3 regions of the Pantoea sp. X-Soil-ISGK-285 genome follow, and region 2 is predicted to be linked to each of the others. Evidence: predicted binding sites of a transcription regulator. Region 2 holds the regulator's gene; each other region holds the start of a gene.

Region 1 (3,978 bases), 480 kb from region 2:
CAGGCACTCGCGGAGAGAAAAGCGTAAACGGCAGCGGGCAGGTAAAAAGCGCGACATATCCCACAAATAATCGCTGGCCCGGCTGAAGAGGCAGGAATTTCAGGCAAAAAAAAGCCCCGCAGGCGGGGCTCTTTATCAGTTAAAGGCGCAATTATGCGTCTTTAGGACCACGTGATGCACGTTTACGGTCATTTTCAGTCAGGTGACGTTTACGGATACGCACTGACTGTGGTGTAACTTCTACCAGTTCGTCATCATCGATGAACTCGATCGCCTGCTCAAGGGTCATCTTGATTGGCGGAACCAGCGTCGTGGCTTCATCAGTACCTGAAGCACGCATGTTGGTCAGTTTCTTACCGGTCAGGCAGTTAACTGTCAGGTCGTTAGAACGGCTGTGAATACCGATGATCTGGCCTTCATAGACTTCTGCACCGTGACCCAGGAACAGCTTACCGCGGTCCTGCAGGCTGAACAGTGCAAACGCAACTGCTTTACCCTGACCGTTGGAGATCAGTACGCCGTTCTGACGCTGGCCCACTTCGCCCGCACGAATGTCATCGTAGTGGCTGAAGGTAGAGTAGAGCAGACCGGTACCGGAAGTCATGGTCATGAATTCGTTACGGAAGCCGATCAGGCCACGGCTTGGGATCACGTAGTCGAGACGTACGCGGCCTTTGCCATCCGGATCCATGTTTTTCAGATCGCCCTTACGCTCACCCATGGCTTGCATGACTGAACCCTGGTTGTTCTCTTCGATATCCAGCGTAACGTTCTCGAATGGCTCCTGTTTACGGCCATCGATTTCGCGGAAGATAACTTTCGGACGGGATACCGCCAGTTCGAAACCTTCACGACGCATGTTTTCGATCAGAACTGACAGGTGAAGCTCACCACGACCTGATACGCGGAACGCGTCAGCATCTTCAGTTTCTTCAACGCGCAGTGCCACGTTGTGAACCAGTTCTTTGTTCAGACGCTCAAGGATCTGACGTGAAGTCACGTACTTACCTTCTTTACCGCAGAACGGTGAGGTGTTGACGTTAAAGAACATGGTAACTGTTGGCTCATCGACACTCAGTGCTGGCAGCGCCTGCACGTTCTGTGGATCACAGATGGTGTCAGAGATGTTCAGCTCGCCCAGACCGGTGATAGCAATGATATCGCCCGCTTCTGCCAGGTCGCTGTCGATACGCTCAAGACCCAGGTGAGTCAGGACTTTACCGACTTTACCGTTACGGGTTTTGCCTTCGCTATCGATGATAGTGACTTGCTGGTTAGGCTTAACTTTACCGCGCTTGATACGGCCGATGCCGATCACGCCCAGGTAGTTGTTGTAGTCAAGCTGAGAGATTTGCATCTGCAGTGGGGCGTCAGCCTCAACCTGCGGAGGTGCAACGTGGTCGACGATCGCCTGATACAGCGGGGTCATATCGTCAGCCATGTCGGTGTGCTCAAGACCAGCAATACCATTCAGCGCAGAGGCGAAAATGATAGGGAAGTCGAGCTGCTCATCAGTAGCATCCAGGTTAACGAACAGGTCAAAGACCTGATCAACAACCCAATCCGGACGCGCACCAGGGCGGTCTACTTTGTTGATAACCACAATCGGCTTCAGACCATGCGCGAACGCTTTTTTGGTCACGAAGCGGGTTTGCGGCATAGGGCCATCCATCGCATCTACAACCAGCAGCACCGAGTCCACCATGGACATGACGCGCTCAACTTCACCACCGAAGTCGGCGTGTCCTGGGGTATCAACAATGTTGATACGGTAGTCATTCCACTTAATGGCGGTGTTTTTTGCGAGGATGGTAATCCCACGCTCTTTCTCCAAATCATTGGAGTCCATCACGCGCTCTGTTGCTTCGGTACGGGCATCAAAAGTACCGGATTGTTGCAGCAGTTTGTCAACCAGGGTGGTCTTTCCATGGTCAACGTGCGCGATGATGGCGATGTTACGCAAATTTTCGATCACAGCTTTGCCTCAGGCATTAGAAATAGCGCGTTATTGTACACTGATTAAGCGGAAGACTGAACACGATCACACTTTTCACTGAAAGTTTATTGCATGGAGACCAATTTGCCCTGTTACCGGTGCAGAAAATGCACTAAGTTGGTCTGATGCACCAAAATAGTGCCATCAGACGACCGTTAAGCACCACAATGGTGCAATAAAACGATCGTGGTGCAGCCGCTTTATGACAAAAAGGTGCACCACAAGGCGATTTAAGCATCATCAAAAAAGTTGGCACAGAATTCGCTTTATCTAAATCAAGCGTAAACGCCAGACAGATGTCGGTTGAAGAGCGTGCCGGAAGAGGTTGGTCAGGGAGTTGTTTTCCCGCAACGTATTCCGGAAACGACGTTTCCTCGCCATGTAGATAATGAAAGACCATTTCCAGGAGAGTTGAGTATGTCCGCTGAACACGTTCTCTCGATGATGAACGAGCATGAAGTTAAGTTTGTTGACCTGCGTTTTACCGATACCAAAGGTAAAGAACAGCACGTTACGATCCCTGCTCACCAGGTTAACGCTGACTTCTTCGAAGAAGGCAAAATGTTCGATGGTTCGTCTATCGGCGGCTGGAAAGGCATTAACGAATCAGACATGGTGCTGATGCCTGACGCCACCACGGCGGTCATGGATCCTTTCTTCGAAGATTCTACGCTGATCATCCGTTGTGACATCCTCGAGCCAGGCACCATGCAGGGCTACGACCGCGATCCACGCTCTATCGCTAAGCGCGCTGAAGATTTCCTGCGCTCTTCCGGCATCGCTGATACCGTACTGTTTGGACCAGAACCAGAATTCTTCCTGTTCGATGACATCCGTTTCGGCTCATCGACGTCCGGTTCACACGTTGCTATCGACGATATCGAAGCGGCATGGAACACCGGTAAAGAGTACGAAGGCGGTAACAAAGGTCACCGTCCAGGTCTGAAAGGCGGCTACTTCCCGGTTCCACCGGTTGACTCATCACAGGACATTCGTTCTGCCATGTGTCTGACCATGGAGCAGATGGGCCTGGTTGTTGAAGCGCATCACCACGAAGTGGCGACCGCGGGTCAGAACGAAGTGGCAACCCGCTTCAATACCATGACCAAAAAAGCGGACGAAATTCAGATTTACAAATATGTGGTTCACAACGTTGCGCACGCTTACGGCAAAACCGCGACCTTTATGCCGAAGCCTATGTTTGGCGACAACGGTTCAGGCATGCACTGCCATATGTCACTCTCCAAAGGTGGCCAGAACCTGTTTGCCGGCGATAAGTACGGCGGCCTGTCTGAAATGGCGCTGTTCTACATCGGCGGTATCATCAAGCACGCTAAAGCGATCAACGCCCTGGCGAACCCGACCACCAACTCTTACAAGCGTCTGGTCCCGGGTTACGAAGCACCGGTTATGCTGGCTTACTCTGCCCGTAACCGTTCAGCCTCAATCCGTATTCCGGTTGTTGCCAGCCCGAAAGCGCGTCGTATCGAAGCGCGCTTCCCGGATCCAGCGGCTAACCCATACCTGGCGTTCACCGCACTGCTGATGGCTGGCCTGGATGGCATCATCAACAAAATCCATCCTGGCGATGCGATGGACAAGAACCTGTATGACCTGCCACCGGAAGAAGAAGCTGAGATTCCAAAAGTTGCAGGCTCTCTGGAAGAAGCGCTGAATGCACTGAACGAAGATCGCGAGTTCCTGACCCGCGGCGGAGTATTCACTGACGAATCGATCGATGCTTACATCGAACTGCGTAAAGCAGAGATGGATCGCGTTCGCATGACGCCACACCCGGTTGAGTTCGAGCTCTACTACAGCGTTTAACTGGTCAGACGTTTTTTGTTGCCGTGGAAACTTTTAGCCCATCTTCGGATGGGCTTTTTTCTCCGCGAATTCACCGTTCATTCGCCCTCTTTTCGGCTTAAAGACTAAAATGCACCTCTTTAGTGCAGAGGAACGTTGTATGGCAACTGGCTCTC
Region 2 (3,978 bases):
AATGTCGCGACCTTTACCGGCAATGTCATCGTGACGCAGGGCTCAATTAAAATCACGGCAGATAAAGTCGTGGTGACCCGTCCGGGCGGCGACAGCAAGAAAACCATCGTTGACGCCTACGGTAATCCCGCCACCTTCTATCAGATGCAGGACAGCGGTAAGCCGGTGCAGGGCCATGCCGCAAAACTGCACTATGAACTGGCTAATGATTTCGTTGAACTGACCGGCAATGCGTTCATTGAGCAGCAGGACAGCAACATCAAAGGCGATCGTATTACCTACCTGGTGAAAGAGCAGAAAATGCAGGCTTTCAGTCAGGGCCAGAACAAGCGCGTCACGACTGTACTGGTGCCGTCGCAACTTCAGGACAAAGGTTCGTCCAACAGCGGAAAGAAGAGTAACTGATAGCTATGGCCACATTAATCGCAGAAAACCTGGCGAAGGCATATAAGGGCCGTCGCGTGGTAGAAGATGTCAGCCTGCAGGTAAAATCCGGCGAGATTGTCGGCCTGCTGGGCCCGAACGGTGCCGGTAAAACCACCACCTTTTACATGGTAGTGGGCATTGTGCCGCGTGACGCTGGCCGCATTATTATTGATGATGAAGATATCAGCATCCTGCCGCTGCATGCCCGTGCGCGTCGTGGCATCGGCTATCTGCCGCAGGAGGCATCGATCTTCCGTCGCCTCAGCGTCTACGATAACCTGATGGCGGTCTTGCAGATCCGTGACGATCTGACCGAAGAGCAACGCCAGGATCGTGCCCGTGAGCTGATGGAAGAGTTTCACATTGAGCACCTGCGCGACAGCATGGGCCAGGCACTTTCGGGTGGTGAGCGACGTCGTGTTGAGATTGCGCGAGCGCTGGCGGCTAATCCTAAATTTATCCTGCTGGATGAACCTTTTGCCGGTGTTGACCCCATCTCCGTTATCGACATTAAGAAGATCATTGAGCATCTGCGTGACAGCGGCCTCGGTGTGCTGATTACCGACCATAACGTACGCGAAACGTTAGCGGTCTGTGAGCGGGCTTATATCGTCAGCCAGGGGCACCTGATCGCACACGGCACACCGAATGAAATTCTTGCGGATGAGCAGGTTAAGCGGGTTTATTTGGGTGAAGAGTTCAGACTCTGATAAGGTGTCGTTAATACCGATGTTTACCTGGGAACGATCATCCTGTCTATGAAGCAAGGTTTACAACTCAGGTTCAGCCAACAGCTGGCAATGACTCCGCAATTGCAACAGGCGATTCGCCTGCTGCAACTCTCTACGCTTGAACTCCAGCAGGAGCTTCAGCTTGCGCTGGAAAGTAATCCGCTGCTTGAGCAGACTGACCTGCATGAAGAGATCGATTCACGGGAGTCTTCAGAGGCCGAGGCGCTGGATACACGCGAAGCGCTTGAGCAGAAAGAGATGCCTGATGAACTGCCGCTGGATGCGACCTGGGATGAGATCTACACCGCGGGTACGCCTTCCGGCACCGGCACCGATTACCAGGATGATGAGTTACCGGTTTATCAGGGCGAAACAACCCAGTCGCTGCAGGATTATCTGATGTGGCAGGTCGGCCTGACGCCGTTCAGCGATACCGATCGCGCCATTGCCACCTCTATTGTCGATGCTATTGATGACACCGGGTATCTCACCGTTTCGCTTGAGGAGATCCTTGACAGCATTGGCGATGATGAGCTCGAAGCGGATGAAGTTGAAGCGGTGCTGAAACGCATCCAGCGCTTTGACCCGATTGGTGTTGGCGCGCGCGATCTGCGTGACTGCCTGCTGGTGCAGCTTTCACAATATGCGCCCGAAACGCCGATGCTGGCAGAGGCGCGTCTGATCGTCAGCGAACATCTCGATCTGCTGGCAAACCATGACTTCCGCAGCCTGATGCGGGTCACACGCCTCAAAGAAGAGGTGCTGAAAGAGGCGATGCTGCTGATTCAGTCGCTGGACCCGCGTCCGGGTCAGTCGATCAACACCGGCGAACCAGAATATGTCATTCCCGATGTGCTGGTGCGTAAGATCGGCAGCCGCTGGACGGTTGAACTCAATGCCGATAGCGTGCCACGCCTGAAGATCAATCAGCACTATGCGGCAATGAGCGGCGCGACGCGAAACGACAGCGACAGCCAGTTCATTCGCAGTAATCTGCAGGAAGCCCGCTGGCTGATTAAGAGCCTGGAAAGCCGCAATGATACCCTGCTGAAAGTGACGCGCTGTATTGTTGAGCAGCAGCAGGCCTTTTTCGAGCAGGGTGAAGAATTTATGCGCCCGATGGTGCTGGCGGATATCGCCCAGGCCGTTGAGATGCACGAATCGACCATCTCCCGCGTTACCACGCAGAAGTATCTGCACAGCCCGCGTGGCATTTTTGAACTGAAGTACTTTTTCTCCAGTCACGTGAATACCGAAGGTGGCGGTGAAGCCTCCTCTACCGCGATTCGTGCCCTGGTGAAAAAATTAATTTCGGCGGAAAATCCAGCCAAACCCTTGAGCGACAGTAAACTGACCTCCATGTTATCTGATCAGGGGATCATGGTGGCACGGCGTACCGTCGCCAAATATCGTGAGTCTTTATCCATCCCGCCATCGAACCAGCGTAAACAACTGGTTTGAAAGAAATGAGAAGGAAGACCTATGCAGCTGAACCTGACCGGGCAACACGTTGAAATCACTCCACCTCTGCGTGAATTCGTCAACGGTAAATTTGCCAAACTGGAACACTATTTTGAACATATCAATCAGGTCTATATTGTCCTGAAGGTTGAGAAAGTCACGCAGGTGGCTGACGCAACACTACACGTGAATGGTGGCGAGCTGCACGCCACATCCGAAGCGGAAGATATGTATGCGGCCATTGACGGACTGATCGATAAGCTCACCCGTCAGCTGACCAAACACAAAGATAAACTGAAAAAACACTAACCTTCACGCTAGCGACGCGCGCCTGGCGCGCAGAGCCGACAGGATGGGGCGGATAATCCGCCCCGTTTTGTCATCTGAGCAGGCGCCGTTTGTCACACGCGTCAATACGCGCTGGCGGTGAATGGCCTGGTGAACACGCAAGTGAAACGATAATGAACAACGATCTCACACTGGAATTGAGCACAGTGCTTTCGCCAGACTGCACCCGCAGCGGCGTCCACTGCCAGAGCAAAAAACGTGCGCTGGAAATCATCAGCGAACTGGCCGCTAAGCAGCTCAACCTGCCGCACCAGACGCTTTTCGAAGCGATCCTGACCCGCGAACGCATGGGCAGTACCGGTATTGGTAACGGGATAGCCATCCCGCACGGCAAGCTGGAAGAGGATACGCTGCGCGCGGTTGGGGTGTTTATCAGCCTCGAACAGCCGATTGCGTTTGATGCCGTCGACAACCAGCCGGTCGATCTGTTGTTTGCCTTACTGGTCCCGGCTGACCAGTGCAAAACACATCTGCACACCCTGTCACTGGTGGCAAAGCGTCTGGCAGATAAAACGGTTTGCCGTCGTCTGCGCGCAGCGCAGAGTGATGAAGAGCTCTATGCCATTATTACGGAAGTCCAGTCGGATCAGTAACGCGTCTTTACCGGCCGGGTGCCGGTTTTAAAACGGGAGAGAAGGTCATGGTGCTGATGATCGTTAGCGGTCGTTCAGGCTCGGGGAAGTCAGTGGCGCTCCGTGCGCTGGAAGATATGGGGTTCTACTGCGTTGATAACCTGCCGGTCGTGCTGCTGCCTGAGTTAGCTAACTCGCTGGCTGAGCGCAATATTTCGGCGGCGGTCAGCATCGACGTGCGTAATATGCCCGAATCCCCGGAAATTTTTGAAACCGCACTGAATAATCTGCCTGATACATTTTCCCCTCAGCTGCTGTTTCTCGACGCCGATCGCAACACCCTGATTCGTCGTTACAGCGATACGCGCCGTCTGCATCCCCTCTCCAGCAAAAACCTCTCGCTGGAGAGCGCGATTGATGAAGAGAGCGATCTGCTGGAG
Region 3 (3,978 bases), 590 kb from region 2:
CGCCGGGCTGCACTACTGGCAGGCGCTGTTGTTTAACCGAGCCGCTATCGGTGTGGTACAGCGGTTACGCAGTGACGTGATGAATGCCGCACTCTGTCAGCCGCTGAGTGCCTTTGATACCCAGCCGGTCGGGCAGATTATTTCACGCGTGACTAACGACACCGAAGTCATCCGCGATCTCTACGTCACGGTGGTTTCAACCGTGTTGCGCAGTGCCGCACTGGTCGGCGCCATGATGGTGGCGATGTTCAGCCTTGACTGGCGCATGGCGCTGGTGGCGATGATGATCTTTCCGCTGGTACTGGTGGTGATGTTCATCTATCAGCGTTACAGCACGCCCATTGCCCGTCGGGTTCGCAGCTATCTGGCAGACATCAATAATGGCTTTAACGAAGTGATCAGCGGTATGAGCGTGATCCAGCAGTTTCGTCAGCAGGCGCGATTTGGTGAGCGAATGGGCGAAGCGAGCCGCTCTCACTATCTGGCGCGTATGGAAACGCTGCGTCTGGATGGTTTTCTGCTGCGTCCGCTGTTGAGCCTGTTTTCAGCGATGGTGTTGTGTGGGCTGCTGATCCTGTTTAGTTTCTCGATGCCTGGCGTGTTTGAAGTGGGGGTACTCTATGCCTTTATTACCTATCTGGGGCGTCTGAATGAGCCGCTGATTGAGCTGACCACTCAGCAATCGATGCTGCAGCAGGCGGTAGTTTCAGGTGAGCGTATTTTCGAACTGATGGATGCCGCACAGCAGCAGTATGGTGCCGATCAGCAACCGCTGGCTTCAGGTCGTATCACCCTGAACAATCTGAGCTTTGCCTACCGTGAAAACCGCGATGTGCTCAGTGATATCAATCTTGAGGTTGCCCCACGCGAGTTTGTGGCGCTGGTGGGACATACCGGCAGCGGTAAAAGCACGCTGGCGAACCTGTTAATGGGTTACTACCCGGTAACGCGTGGCGAGATCCGCATTGATGATCGACCCATTAGTGACCTGAGCCATGCCGTGCTGCGGCGCGGTATCGCGATGGTGCAGCAGGATCCGGTGGTGCTGGCCGATACGCTGCTGGCGAATGTGCGGCTGGGACGCGACATCAGCGAAGAGGCCGTCTGGACGGTGCTGGAACAGGTGCAGCTGGCTCCGCTGGCGCATGCGTTGCCGGAGGGAATACATACCCGGCTGGGCGAGCAGGGCAATAATCTGTCGGTCGGGCAGAAGCAGCTGCTGGCACTGGCCCGGGTGCTGGTTGATCTGCCGCAGATACTGATCCTCGACGAAGCGACGGCCAATATTGATTCCGGCACCGAGCAGGCCATTCAGCAGACGCTTGAGACGCTGCGCCAGCACAGCACGCTGGTGGTGATTGCTCACCGCCTCTCAACGATTATTGAAGCAGACAAGATTCTGGTGCTGCATCGTGGTCGTGTGGTTGAGCAGGGTACGCATCAGCAACTGCTGGCGATGCAGGGACGTTACTGGCAGATGTATCAGCTGCAGCAGGCAGGTGAAGATCTGGTATCGGGCGTCGCTGTAACAACTGAAGGCTGAGTTGCACCTTTTTTGCGCACCTTTATCAGATTAATCTGTATAAATGCACTCCTTTGACGCCTGAAGCACCAAAGGAGTGCAGCCCTCCGCTGCAATTTCCCCTGTACGGCCTCTCTGTTTCCCATCCTCTTTAAAGCATCCCTTGTCGCGTCTCGCCTGAACAACGTATTACCGTCATTTTCACACTCTGGCACAGGCTTTGCTTATATCCCTGCGTGTCCGTAAACGTTACCTATTTACTCGCTGGAGGGGATCCAATGAAGCTGGTTACCGTCGTAATTAAGCCATTCAAGCTGGAGGATGTACGTGAAGCTTTATCCTCTATCGGCATTCAGGGACTGACCGTCTCCGAAGTGAAAGGTTTTGGCCGTCAGAAGGGCCATGCAGAGCTTTATCGTGGCGCAGAGTACAGCGTGAACTTCCTGCCTAAGGTCAAAATTGATATCGCTATTGCCGACGATCAGTTAGACGAAGTGGTGGATGTCATCAGTAAAGCGGCTTACACCGGCAAAATTGGCGACGGTAAAATTTTCGTAGCTGAACTGCAGCGCGTCATCCGTATTCGTACCGGCGAGACCGACGAAGCCGCTCTGTAATAAAGACTCAGTACTGTGATGGGATGGAATAAAAATGAATAAAATTTTCGCTAAGTTGGGCCTCACCAGCCTGGCACTGTTACCCTCACTCGCGATGGCTGCGCCTGCCGTTGCGGACAAGGCTGATAACGCATTTATGATGATTTGCACCGCGCTGGTGCTGTTTATGTCAATTCCAGGTATCGCGCTGTTTTACGGTGGTTTGATTCGCGGTAAAAACGTGCTGTCGATGCTGACCCAGGTTGCCGTCACCTTCTCACTGGTCTGCGTATTGTGGATGGTTTACGGCTATTCACTGGCGTTCAGTGAAGGCAACGCCTTCTTTGGCAGCTTTAACTGGGTGATGCTGAAAAACATTCAGCTGACCGCCGTCATGGGCAGCTTCTATCAATATATTCACGTCGCGTTCCAGGCCTCGTTTGCCTGTATCACGGTGGGCCTGATTGTCGGTGCTATCGCAGAACGCATCCGTTTCTCTGCCGTACTGATTTTTGTCGGCGTCTGGCTGACCCTGGCTTACCTGCCTATCGCGCACATGGTGTGGGCTGGCGGTTTCCTGGCACAGGATGGCGCGCTGGACTTTGCTGGCGGCACCGTGGTGCATATCAACGCCGCTGTCGCCGGTCTGGTGGGCGCTTATCTGGTGGGCAAACGTGCCGGCTTTGGTAAAGAGGCCTTCAAACCACATAACCTGCCAATGGTATTCACCGGCACCGCCATTCTGTATGTCGGCTGGTTCGGTTTCAACGCCGGTTCTGCTTCTGCAGCAAACGAAATCGCGGCGCTGGCCTTCCTGAACACCGTTGTCGCCACAGCGGGCGCCGTGTTGTCATGGACCTTTGGCGAGTGGGCGGTACGTGGTAAGCCTTCGCTGCTGGGTGCCTGTTCAGGCTTTATTGCCGGGCTGGTAGCGATTACGCCTGCCTGTGGTTACGTCGGCGTCGGCGGTGCATTAATTATCGGCCTGGTTGGCGGACTGGCGGGACTGTGGGGCGTGACCACCCTGAAAAAATGGCTGCGCGTGGATGATCCCTGCGATGTGTTCGGCGTGCATGGCGTGTGCGGCATTGTCGGCTGTATCCTGACTGGCGTGTTTGCCTCCTCTTCACTGGGCGGCGTAGGCTACGCAGAGGGTGTCACTATGGGCCATCAGGTCTGGGTACAGCTCTTCAGCGTGGGCCTGACTATCGTCTGGTCGGGCGTTGTCGCCTTCATCGGCTTCAAGCTGGCTGATTTGATTGTCGGTCTGCGCGTTCCGGAAGAGCATGAGCGTGAAGGTCTGGATGTAAACAGCCACGGCGAGAATGCTTACAACCAGTAACGGATGGGCAGTGAAAAGATCAACCGGGGGCGAGTAATCGCCCCCTTTTTTTATTCGCTGCGCTGACGCATCACCCCTTCCTGAACCGTTGAGGCCACCAGCACACCCTGCTGATTGTAGAACTCGCCCCGGACAAAACCCCGTGCGCCTGACGCCGAAGTACTGACTACGCTATAGAGCAGCCATTCACTGAAGTCGAACGGGCGGTGGAACCACATTGAGTGGTCGATAGTGGCGACCTGCATGTCCGGCTCTAAAAAGCCTTTGCCGTGCGGCTGGAGCGCGACCGGCAGGAAATTGAGATCGGAAGCATAGCCGAGCAGATACTGATGGATACGTAAATCGTCGGGCAGTGGGCCGGTGGCACGGATCCAGACCTGGCGCTCCGGCTTATCCACATGGCCCCGAAGAGGATTGTGAATCTGTACCGGGCGGATCTCCAGCGGACGCTCAGCAATGAATTTTTCACGTAGCTTTTCTGGCAGCAGATGCGCCATTTTCTGCGCCATCGCCTGTTC

The links. The regulator sigma-54, encoded in region 2, starts transcription at its own class of promoters, with help from an activator protein. The targets are predictions, from matches to a motif close to GTTGGCACANNTTTCGCTNT.
Region 1: the regulator sigma-54 is predicted to act here: its motif matches at 2,245-2,264, upstream of glnA (glutamate--ammonia ligase).
Region 3: the regulator sigma-54 is predicted to act here: its motif matches at 1,730-1,749, upstream of glnK (P-II family nitrogen regulator).

Annotation. Positions count from the first base shown of each region.
Region 1 is NZ_AP035938.1:4,035,384-4,039,361, forward strand. It holds gene typA (ribosome-dependent GTPase TypA) at 152-1,975, opposite strand; gene glnA (glutamate--ammonia ligase) at 2,414-3,823, shown strand; gene glnL (nitrogen regulation protein NR(II)) at 3,963-3,978, shown strand, end outside.
Region 2 is NZ_AP035938.1:440,931-444,908, reverse strand. It holds gene lptA (lipopolysaccharide ABC transporter substrate-binding protein LptA) at 1-405, shown strand, start outside; gene lptB (LPS export ABC transporter ATP-binding protein) at 411-1,136, shown strand; gene rpoN (RNA polymerase factor sigma-54) at 1,185-2,618, shown strand; gene hpf (ribosome hibernation promoting factor) at 2,640-2,927, shown strand; gene ptsN (PTS IIA-like nitrogen regulatory protein PtsN) at 3,080-3,559, shown strand; gene rapZ (RNase adapter RapZ) at 3,607-3,978, shown strand, end outside.
Region 3 is NZ_AP035938.1:1,033,229-1,037,206, forward strand. It holds gene AC6I8B_RS04730 (SmdB family multidrug efflux ABC transporter permease/ATP-binding protein) at 1-1,543, shown strand, start outside; gene glnK (P-II family nitrogen regulator) at 1,801-2,139, shown strand; gene amtB (ammonium transporter AmtB) at 2,174-3,460, shown strand; gene tesB (acyl-CoA thioesterase II) at 3,511-3,978, opposite strand, start outside.